One region of the Planococcus sp. ANT_H30 genome, then DNA from elsewhere that is predicted to be linked to it. Evidence: predicted binding sites of a transcription regulator. Region 1 holds the regulator's gene; each other region holds the start of a gene.
What was found. The regulator Rex, encoded in region 1, represses fermentation and respiration genes when NADH is low (regulators of the CRP and FNR family bind a similar motif). The targets are predictions, from matches to a motif close to TTGTGAAATATTTCACAA.
Positions count from the first base shown of each region.

Region 2: a site for Rex is predicted at 1,109-1,126, ahead of FQ085_RS03680 (AtpZ/AtpI family protein). Genes of this name have one in related genera too.
Region 3: a site for Rex is predicted at 1,453-1,470, ahead of FQ085_RS16460 (cytochrome ubiquinol oxidase subunit I). Genes of this name have one in related genera too.

Region 1 covers NZ_VOBJ01000009.1:130,328-133,573, forward strand. Annotated here, with positions in the region: gene FQ085_RS15635 (CPBP family intramembrane glutamic endopeptidase) at 1-84, shown strand, start outside; gene tatC (twin-arginine translocase subunit TatC) at 102-872, opposite strand; gene FQ085_RS15645 (twin-arginine translocase TatA/TatE family subunit) at 885-1,079, opposite strand; gene FQ085_RS15650 (redox-sensing transcriptional repressor Rex) at 1,170-1,802, opposite strand; gene FQ085_RS15655 (ABC-F family ATP-binding cassette domain-containing protein) at 1,935-3,246, shown strand, end outside.
Region 2 covers NZ_VOBJ01000001.1:786,620-789,865, reverse strand. Annotated here, with positions in the region: gene wecB (non-hydrolyzing UDP-N-acetylglucosamine 2-epimerase) at 1-544, shown strand, start outside; gene FQ085_RS03680 (AtpZ/AtpI family protein) at 1,278-1,499, shown strand; gene FQ085_RS03675 (ATP synthase subunit I) at 1,502-1,873, shown strand; gene atpB (F0F1 ATP synthase subunit A) at 1,901-2,611, shown strand; gene atpE (F0F1 ATP synthase subunit C) at 2,670-2,894, shown strand; gene atpF (F0F1 ATP synthase subunit B) at 3,055-3,246, shown strand, end outside.
Region 3 covers NZ_VOBJ01000011.1:55,244-58,489, reverse strand. Annotated here, with positions in the region: gene FQ085_RS16470 (diacylglycerol kinase) at 1-779, shown strand, start outside; gene FQ085_RS16465 (NUDIX hydrolase) at 981-1,409, opposite strand; gene FQ085_RS16460 (cytochrome ubiquinol oxidase subunit I) at 1,613-2,959, shown strand; gene FQ085_RS16455 (cytochrome d ubiquinol oxidase subunit II) at 2,956-3,246, shown strand, end outside.

The DNA.
Region 1 (3,246 bases):
TGTCTAAACGGCTATGTAATGCTTATCCAGCTCAATATGGATAAAATTTTAGAATTCCAAAAACAAATGGAAAATCTGCAGTAAAAAAAGCCTTCCCCGATTTACTTCGGTGGAAGGCTTTCTTGTTGTTCTTTAATCGCTTGCTGCTGCTCAGCTTTTAAGAATTTACGATAACCCACTTTGGCAATGAGCACACTAAATTCATACAGTATGATTAGCGGCAATGTCACAATCATATGCGAGACGATGTCTGGTGGCGTAATAAACGCGGCAATAATGACTAACCCAAGATAAGAATACTTGCGGTATTTTGTCATGAGCATCGGCGTAATAATCCCGAGCCTTGTTAAAAACAACATCACTACCGGCAACTGGAATATTAAGCCAAACGGCAACGTGATTTGAAACAAGAATTGAAAATATTCATTGATACCGATCGTTTCTTGAATATCCATGTTATCAGAAATACTCAGCATAAATCCAATGACATAAGGGAATAGGATGAGATACGCAAAAGCGATTCCCCCTAGAAACAGCAGCACCGAAAACGGAATATAACTTAACGTCGCTCTCCGCTCTTTATCGAGAAGTCCAGGACTAATAAACGCCCAAAACTGGTACATAATCAGTGGCGAAGTGATAATCAAGGCTAAGATCATCGTCACTTGCATAAAAATCTTCAATGGATCTGTAATTTTGAAAGCATTCAAGGTAAGATTTTTAGCTTCCTCTGTATACTGCAAATACTGAATTAGCGGCTGGGCAAGAAAAAAACTGATAATAAGCGCTAATACAAAGAAAACGACTAGAATGGTCAGTCGTTTTCTGAGTTCTCCTATATGTTCAATTAACGTCATGTCTTTTTCAATCATCGGACAAACATCCTATCGTATTTCCTTTTGCTCGTCTTTCTTCTTCAACTCTACTTTATCGTCGTCATCGTCTACAAGTCCTTTTGTAGCATTTTTAAACTCACGCAAAGACGAACCAAACGCTTTTCCAAGTTCCGGTAACTTTTTCGGACCGAAAACAAGTAAAGCAACAACACCGATAATGATGATACTCATTGGACCTGGCATACGTTGCACCTCCTGTATTATGGCTCTATTTTACATCATTCGAACCGGTTTGGCTATTTCGAAAGAGCCTAGAAATGTGAAGTTTTTAAGTCATTGTTGCTTGATTTGGTAAATCAATGTCTGCAATTCCACTGACAAATCGATGGTTTGGACACGGATATGATCAGGCACTGAAATTCGTACCGGTGTAAAGTTCAAAATCCCTTTAATATCAGTCTTTGCCAAGCGATCTGTTACTTCTTGTGCCGACCTTGACGGTACCGTCAAGATGACTAGCTCCACGCCGTACTCTTTGATTTTCTCTTCAATCTTGTCCGGGTGATACGTATCAATATCGTTAATTTTTTCGCCTTCTAACGGGCTGTTCGAATCGAACGCCACAATGATTTTCGTATTGTGGTTGCGATGGAAATTATATTTTAGAAATGCACCGCCTAGTCCTCCAACACCGATTAAAGCTACATTAGTAGCTTCGTCTTGATCTAGTGTCTTACGGAAAAACAGCAACAGCTCTTGAACGTCATAGCCATAGCCTTTTTTGCCAAGCGCACCCAAATGGGAAAAATCGCGTCGAATGGTAGCAGAATCGATTTTCATCGCTTCGCTTAATTCCTGCGAGGAAATCCGTTTTTGACCGGCATTCGCAAAATTTTGAAGGAAACGGTAATACAGCGGCAGCCTTTTGGTTGTGGCTTGCGGAATTTTAGATGTCTCGTGTAACATACGCTTTCGCATCCTCCTGAGGTGTTGTCAAATCGCTTTCATCTTACAGTAGGAGCCTTGATATGTAAAGGCTTGTGCAATTGCGAACAACTGCCCTATCAGCTACACTTAAAGAGAATAGAGGTGACCTACATGATTGTTTTACAAGTAAACCAAGTCCATAAATCATTTGGCGCAGAAGAGATTCTCTCAGGCGTCAAATTAGAAGTACAACACCGTGACCGCGTGGCATTAGTAGGCCGCAACGGTGCAGGAAAATCGACTTTATTGAAAATAATAGCGGGTGAAATATCGTACGATAGTGGCGACATTAGCATGCCGAAGGATTTAACGATTGGCTATTTAGAGCAACAGACCAATTTAGAATCCGACGCCACTGTTTGGGATGAAATGATGACGATTTTTCATCATTTTCGTGAACAAGAAGCCACACTTCGCCGTCTTGAAGGACAAATGGCCAATCCAGATGTCTACAACAACGCAACAGAAAACGATAAAGTCATGAAAGAATACGACCTGTTGCAGCATGACTTCAAGGATGCGGGTGGCTATCAATACGAGTCCGATACACGAGCGATTCTCCACGGCATGAAATTTTATCAAGATGACTTTGACAAGAAAATAACCTCTTTATCCGGTGGCCAAAAAACACGATTGATGTTAGCCAAGCATTTACTCAGTAAGCCACAACTGCTCATTCTCGATGAGCCGACCAACCACTTGGATATCGAAACCTTGAGCTGGTTGGAAAATTACTTGAAAAACTATCCCGGTGCGTTATTAATTGTTTCTCATGACCGTTATTTCCTTGACCAAGTCGTGACGCTTGTTTACGAAGTTTCCCGCCACCGTGTTAAAAAGTATACCGGCAACTACAGCCGTTACTTAGACGAAAAAGCAAAGCAATACGAACTGGACCAAAAGCAATTTGAAAAACAACAAGGCGAAAAAGCTAAGCTAGAAGATTACGTCCAGCGCAATTTGGCACGTGCTTCTACAACCAAAATGGCGCAAAGCCGTAGAAAAACTTTGCAAAAAACCGACTGGATGGAAGCTCCTGACGGCAACGAAAAATCAGCCAGTTTCGGCTTTACCATTAGTAAACAAAGCGGCAACGACGTTTTAAACGTTCAATCGCTAGAAATTGGCTATGGCGACAAACCCGTTTCTCGTGATATTTCATTAAAGTTATACCGACAAGAAAGTCTAGCTCTCGTTGGGCCAAACGGTGTTGGCAAATCGACTTTGTTGAAAACCATTATGAAAGAACTAAACCAGCTCGATGGTAATATCCATTATGGCGCCGGCATTCAGTTTGGTTATTACGACCAAGAGCAAGCCAATTTAAAAGGCAACAAGCTCGTACTAAACGAATTATGGGATGATTATCCGCTTATTAACGAAAAGGACATACGCGGCATCCTTGGACGTTTCCTGTTTACCG
Region 2 (3,246 bases), on a different contig from region 1:
TCCAATTTTGGAGAAAATCGGTACGGATCGTATGATTCTTTTGACGGCACATCGTCGTGAAAATTTAGGCCAACCGATGCGCAATATGTTCCGTGCCATCAAACGTTTGATCGAAGAGCATGACGATATTCAAGTAGTTTACCCGGTGCATATGAATCCGGCAGTACGTGAAGTAGCAGATGAGGTATTGGGTCGCGATCCGCGTATCCATTTGATCGAACCGTTGGAAGTTTTGGATTTTCACAACTTTGCAGCACGTTCGTTCTTTATCCTGACTGACTCTGGTGGCATTCAAGAAGAGGCGCCATCACTAGGTAAGCCGGTATTGGTCCTGCGTGATACGACTGAACGCCCTGAAGGTATTAGTGCGGGAACGCTTAAGCTTGCGGGAACGGACGAAGAAACAATTTACGGAATGGCCAAAGAATTGCTGACGGATGAAGCGGCTTATAAAGCAATGTCGCAAGCATCTAATCCATATGGAGACGGTAAAGCATCTGCTCGGATTGTAGAAGCATTGCACACTTATTTCTCGAAGTTGTAAAAGAGTGAATCGCCGATTCCACTTTTCGTGTTGTCCAGTTGCATCGGCTAGCTCCTCGGGGTCTTAAGTCAGCCTGGCTGTGTGGCTGAAAAAACGCCACTTCGCCATTCTGCCTTAAGCCTGTCGGAGCTAAAATAGCCGATTCCACTTTTCGTGTTGTCCAGTTGCAAGTGCCCAGCTCTTCGGGATGTAAGCCACTCCGGCTGTGCGGCAAAGAACGCCGCTTCGCCAGATTGTCTTACACCTGTCAGAGCTAAACAAGCACTTTCACTTTTCGTGTTGTCCAGTTGCATCGGCTAGCTCCTCGGGGTCTTGAGTCAGCCTGGCTGTGTGGCTGAAAAAACGCCACTTCGCCATTCTGCCTTAAGCCTGTCGGAGCTAAAATAGCCGATTCCACTTTTCGTGTTGTCCAGTTGCAAGTGCCCAGCTCTTCGGGATGTAAGCCACTCTGGCTGTGCGGCAAAGAACGCCGCTTCGCCAGATTGTCTTACACCTGTCAGAGCTAAACAGGCACTTTCACTTTTCTAGTTAAAGTTTGTCGACAATATGTCAGAGGGAAATCGCTTGTGAAGTTTTTCACTTCTACTAATTGACATGATTTTACCCCTAATGTATGCTTACAAAGGGTATGCATGAGAAGGTTTTCTTACATAGAATATGTAATTTGGAAGCCTGATGCGACTACTCTTTTTGAGGGTGTAATGTCAAATCAACGAAGTTCGAGGGGGTTGTCATGCGCCCAACAAAAAGGCCCTTGCAAGCGATGGCAATTTACAGCGCCATCCTCTCACAACTTGTCGGGTCCGTACTCATCGGGGTGTTTACAGGTATGTGGCTCGATGAAAGGATCGGAACCGCCCCGTTTTTCATGATCATCTGCCTATTCATAGGCATTACTGCCGGTGTTTGGGCAATGCTTCAGACTGTCCGCAAATTCGAATCAGGAGACAAGTGAAAATGGATGGACTTAGGGAGATATATACAAGGCTGAAAAAGATGATCCTTTTCATCTTAGCGTTCTACGTTATTGGTTGGGGGTTTACCTCTTATCAAGAAGTGTTCGCAGGTCTCATCATCGGAACTTTGTTCGGCATTTACAACATGTGGATTCTCGTTCGTCGGATGGAGAAATTCGACCGAGCGGTGGCTGAAGGCTCGAAAGTTCGTTCGCTTGGAACGGCATTACGGTTTGCATCAGGTGTTGCAGCTGTGGCGATTGCCATTTTATTCGCAGAGCACATTCACTTGGTCAGTACAGTAATTGGGTTGATGGTCCCTTATGCTCTGTTATTAACAGAGCGGATTGTTTATCACGTGAAACACCATTAAGAATGTGGAAAGAGAGGTGAAACTATCGTGGAACATGGCGCTCCTATGCTCAAGGTGTTCGGGATCTGGTTCAACCTATCGAACGTTATGATGCTACTTGTAGCCGCTCTTATCGTCTTCCTAATTGCTTTTGTCGCTACACGGAATTTGCAACTCAAACCGACGGGTATGCAAAACTTCATGGAATGGATCATGGATTTCGTGAAAGGGATAATCAAAAGCAATATGGATTGGAAAGATGGTGGCCGATTCCATGTTCTTGGAATCACCCTGATTATGTTCATTTTTGTGTCGAACATGTTGGGTCTTCCATTTGCAATAGTTGTCAACGGAGATCTGTGGTGGAAATCACCAACAGCTGATCCGACGGTAGCAATGACACTAGCCGCAACGGTACTAGTTTTGAGCCATTTTTATGGGATCAAGCTAAAAGGACTAAAAGGATATGGCGGAAGCTATCTTAAGCCCATGCCATTCCTATTTCCTTTAAAGATTATTGAGGAATTCGCAAATACGCTGACACTCGGTCTGCGTCTTTACGGTAACATCTATGCGGGGGAAATCTTGTTAACTTTGTTAGCAGGCCTCGCATCAGCAAGTGCTTTCGGATTTGCAACAGCTATTTTACCAATGATGGCGTGGCAAGGGTTCTCGATCTTTATCGGGGCAATCCAATCATTTATTTTCGTTATGTTGACGATGGTCTATTTATCGCATAAAGTTGCCGACGACCATTGAGTATAAACTGCTCATCGAGCAAACAAAAAAACAACTATCCTGAGGAGGACACATTACAATGACAGGTTCATTAGGTTTATTAGCAGCAGCAATCGCAGTAGGTTTAGCAGCACTAGGCGCGGGTATCGGTAACGGTCTTATCGTTTCAAAAACAGTTGAAGGTATCGCTCGCCAGCCAGAAGCTCGTGGCGTATTACAAACAACTATGTTCATCGGTGTTGCATTGGTTGAGGCATTGCCAATCATCGCTGTAGTTATCGCGTTCATCGTTATGAACCAATAGTATTTTTATACAAAAAGTTAAATGGTGGGGATGCTTCGACATGGTTTTCGCCATTTAAACTTGTATGAACTAGTATTTTTCAGAAACACAACTTACGAAAATAAAAGATCTTACTATAGAAGAAATTGCATTTTAGGCTCTTGAAGGGAGTGAAACAATCGTGTTTTTTGATCACCTCGTACTCGGTGCAACCGGGGAGTTTTTGAATATTGGAGACATTCTCGCTACACTTGTGATCTTCATTTTACTAATGTTGCTATTGAAGAAGTTCGCATGGGGTCCTTTGATGGGCATAATGCAGCAACGTGAAGATTTGATCAAGAGTGAGATCGAAACTGCTGAAAACAGCCGT
Region 3 (3,246 bases), on a different contig from region 1:
CCATTCAAGCCGCAGCTTTTGCTGTGGAGCGGAAGTTTGATTTAGTAATTGCTGTGGGTGGAGACGGTACGTTAAACGAAGTTGTTTCAGGAATCGCTCCTTTTGAAAATCGTCCCAAAGTGGGTCTTATTCCAATGGGAACGACCAATGACTTTGCTCGCGCTGTTCATATTCCACGCGATATAACAAAAGCTGTTGATATTATTCTTAAAGGTGATTCAATTCCTGTGGATATTGGGTTAATGAATGGTGATCGGTATTTTATTAACATTGCAGGGGGCGGCAGGCTGACGGAGCTAACGTATGAAGTTCCAAGCAAGTTAAAAACAGTTCTCGGTCAAATGGCTTATTATTTAAAAGGCATCGAGATGCTGCCTTCGATTCGATCTTCACGTGTTCGGATTGAATACGATGGTCAAGTTTTTGATGACAGTGCCATGATGTTTTTGATCGGATTGACTAATTCGGTTGGAGGATTTGAAAAATTAGCGCCTGATGCTAGTATTAACGACGGGAAGTTTACGTTATTAATTTTAAAAGAGCTCAATATGGCTGAGTTTATCCGTGTTGCCTCTTTAGCTCTTCGGGGTGAACATTTATCGGACTCTCATGTAATTTATGCTAAAGCCAGCAAAATTACAGTAACGACAGAAGAACGAGTATTACTCAATTTAGATGGAGAGTATGGTGGGTTACTGCCAGCTGTATTCGAAAACTTAGCTAGTCATATTGAGATGTATGTACCGATTGATTCATTGAACGAAAAAGACCGTAAATAAAAATAAGTCGTCCGGTAAGTCTCTAAAATAAAACAGACGGTGGAAAAAGAGTTCTTTTTCCACCGTCTGTTTTTTTTGGATTGCTGCCAAGAATATAGAACTCGGTGTGCATTTTTAGAAGCAAAAGAGGCCGTACTCAAAAAGTCATTGTTCATGACTTTTTGGGACAGCCCCGTTTGCTAGTTACTATTTTGCGACATTCTAAAGTAGTTCGATTGCTTTGTCTTGTTCTGCTGCAAGCTGCGGCAGACTTTTAATCGATTCCCAGCGGAATAACAACGTCATGCCGTTATCACGGCCCTGGCTTTTAATCATGTGTTCAAAAAATTCAATAGGTTCTCCGGTATATTCAAATTGAAAAATATTCCGTTCGTATGCCTTATCCTGATGTTCAGGATAATACGTATACTTGTGGATTTTCCCTACAAAGTCAAGAACTTCACGTGGCAAACCTGTTTCTTCTTTTACTTCTCGGTATAATGCATCGATCAATAGTTCGCCGTCTTCGATTGTGCCACCTGGAACTTGCAGGCCAACTTCTGGTTCTCCTTTGTATTCGAATACAAGCAATTCACGATTTTCATCATCGCCTCTTGTGATATAAGCAAATACTTTCCGTTTTGTTCTCATGATGAATCACCCTTTTTCTTTGTTCTTTATAGAATACTAAAAATTGAGAAAAATTTCAATTCTTTTTACTTCGTTTTTGTCACAGCTTATTCAAAGTTGGTTGTGATACCAAGGCTTAGGAAGAGTTTTGGCAAGTGCGTTTGATGTACAATAGGAACTAAGGGAACAGTAAATTACATGTTTGAAAAAAGGAGACGAGTAGATTGGAATTCCAAGATCCAGCTTTTCTGAGTCGTATTCTAACGCTTTTGACTTTATCATTCCATATTCTCTACGCAACAATCGGCGTAGGGGTACCACTCATGATTATGATCGCCCAGTGGGTGGGGATTAAGAAAAAAGATGAACATTATATTTTGATGGCTCGCCGTTGGGCAAGAGGCTTTGTTATAACCGTAGCTGTAGGAGTTGTAACCGGTACGGCGATCGGCTTGCAGTTATCGCTGTTGTGGCCGAATTTTATGCAATTAGCAGGGAACGTCATTGCGTTGCCATTGTTTATGGAAGTTTTTGCGTTTTTCTTCGAGGCAATTTTCCTCGGGATTTACCTTTATACATGGGATCGCTTTGAAGATCAGCGGAAGCATTTCCTGCTACTGATTCCGGTTGCACTGGGTGCAGCCGCATCGTCCGTTTTTATCACCATTGTCAACGCCTTTATGAACCAACCACAGGGCTTTGAAATACTAAATGGTGAAATGGTTAACGTCAGCCCGCTACTGGCGATGTTTAGTCCTGCAGTACCGACAAAAGTAGCGCACGTTATGGCGACAGCTTTCATGACCAGCGCATTTTTACTGGCTTCTATTGCGGCTTTCCGAATGTTACGTGGCTCTACGCATATTTATCACAAAAAAGCTTTGTTCTTGACGATGAAGTTAGCATTGGTATTTTCTGTCGCTACGGCTTTAATTGGTGATTTTTCTGGTAAGTATTTGGCAGAGTATCAGCCGGAAAAATTGGCAGCTGCTGAGTGGCATTTTGAAACCGAAGAAGATGCTGGTTTGGTCATGTTTGGAGTTTTAGATGGTGAAGAAGTGAAGTACGCCATTAAGATTCCATATGCTTTAAGCATACTGGCGCACAGTAATCCATTTGCTGAAGTAACAGGTCTTAATGAGTTCCCAGAGGACGAAATTCCACCATTATGGATCCACTATCTTTTTGATACGATGGTCACTATTGGGATGTGGCTAGCCTTCTTCTCCTTTGTCTATGTTGTGGCGGCTTGGCGTAACTGGTCGTTTATACGGACAAAATGGTTCCGTTGGCTAACAGTAGCAGGAGGTCCTTTGGCACTCGTGGCTATTGAAGCAGGATGGTGGTTTACAGAAGTAGGACGCCAGCCTTGGATTCTTCGAGGTCATATGAAGATTGATGAAGCGGCAACTACTAGTGGTCATGTGGACTTGATGATTGTTTTGTTTGCTGGCTTGTATTTGATTCTAGGAATCGGGACGGTTGTTGTTCTTTCGAGAATGTATAGACGCAACCCCGTTGAAAAAGAATTAGCAGCACGTGAAAATGGCAAAGGCGGTGAAGAAGAATGACTCTAGAAATTATTGGGATTTCTGTTTTATGGTTGTTTCTGTTTCTATACGTCATCGTGGCGTCGATTGACTTCGGCGCCGGCTTCTTTAATGCCTATAGCTCGTTTGTTGGCAAGCAACATATTTTGACAGGGGTTATTCAGCGCTACTTGTCACCAGTTTGGGAAGTTACCAACGTATTTTTTGTTTTCTTCTTTGTCGGGATTATCGGATTTTTTCCGCAAACCGCTTTTTACTACGGTACAACCTTATTAGTTCCAGCTAGTCTAGCATTGATACTGCTGGCG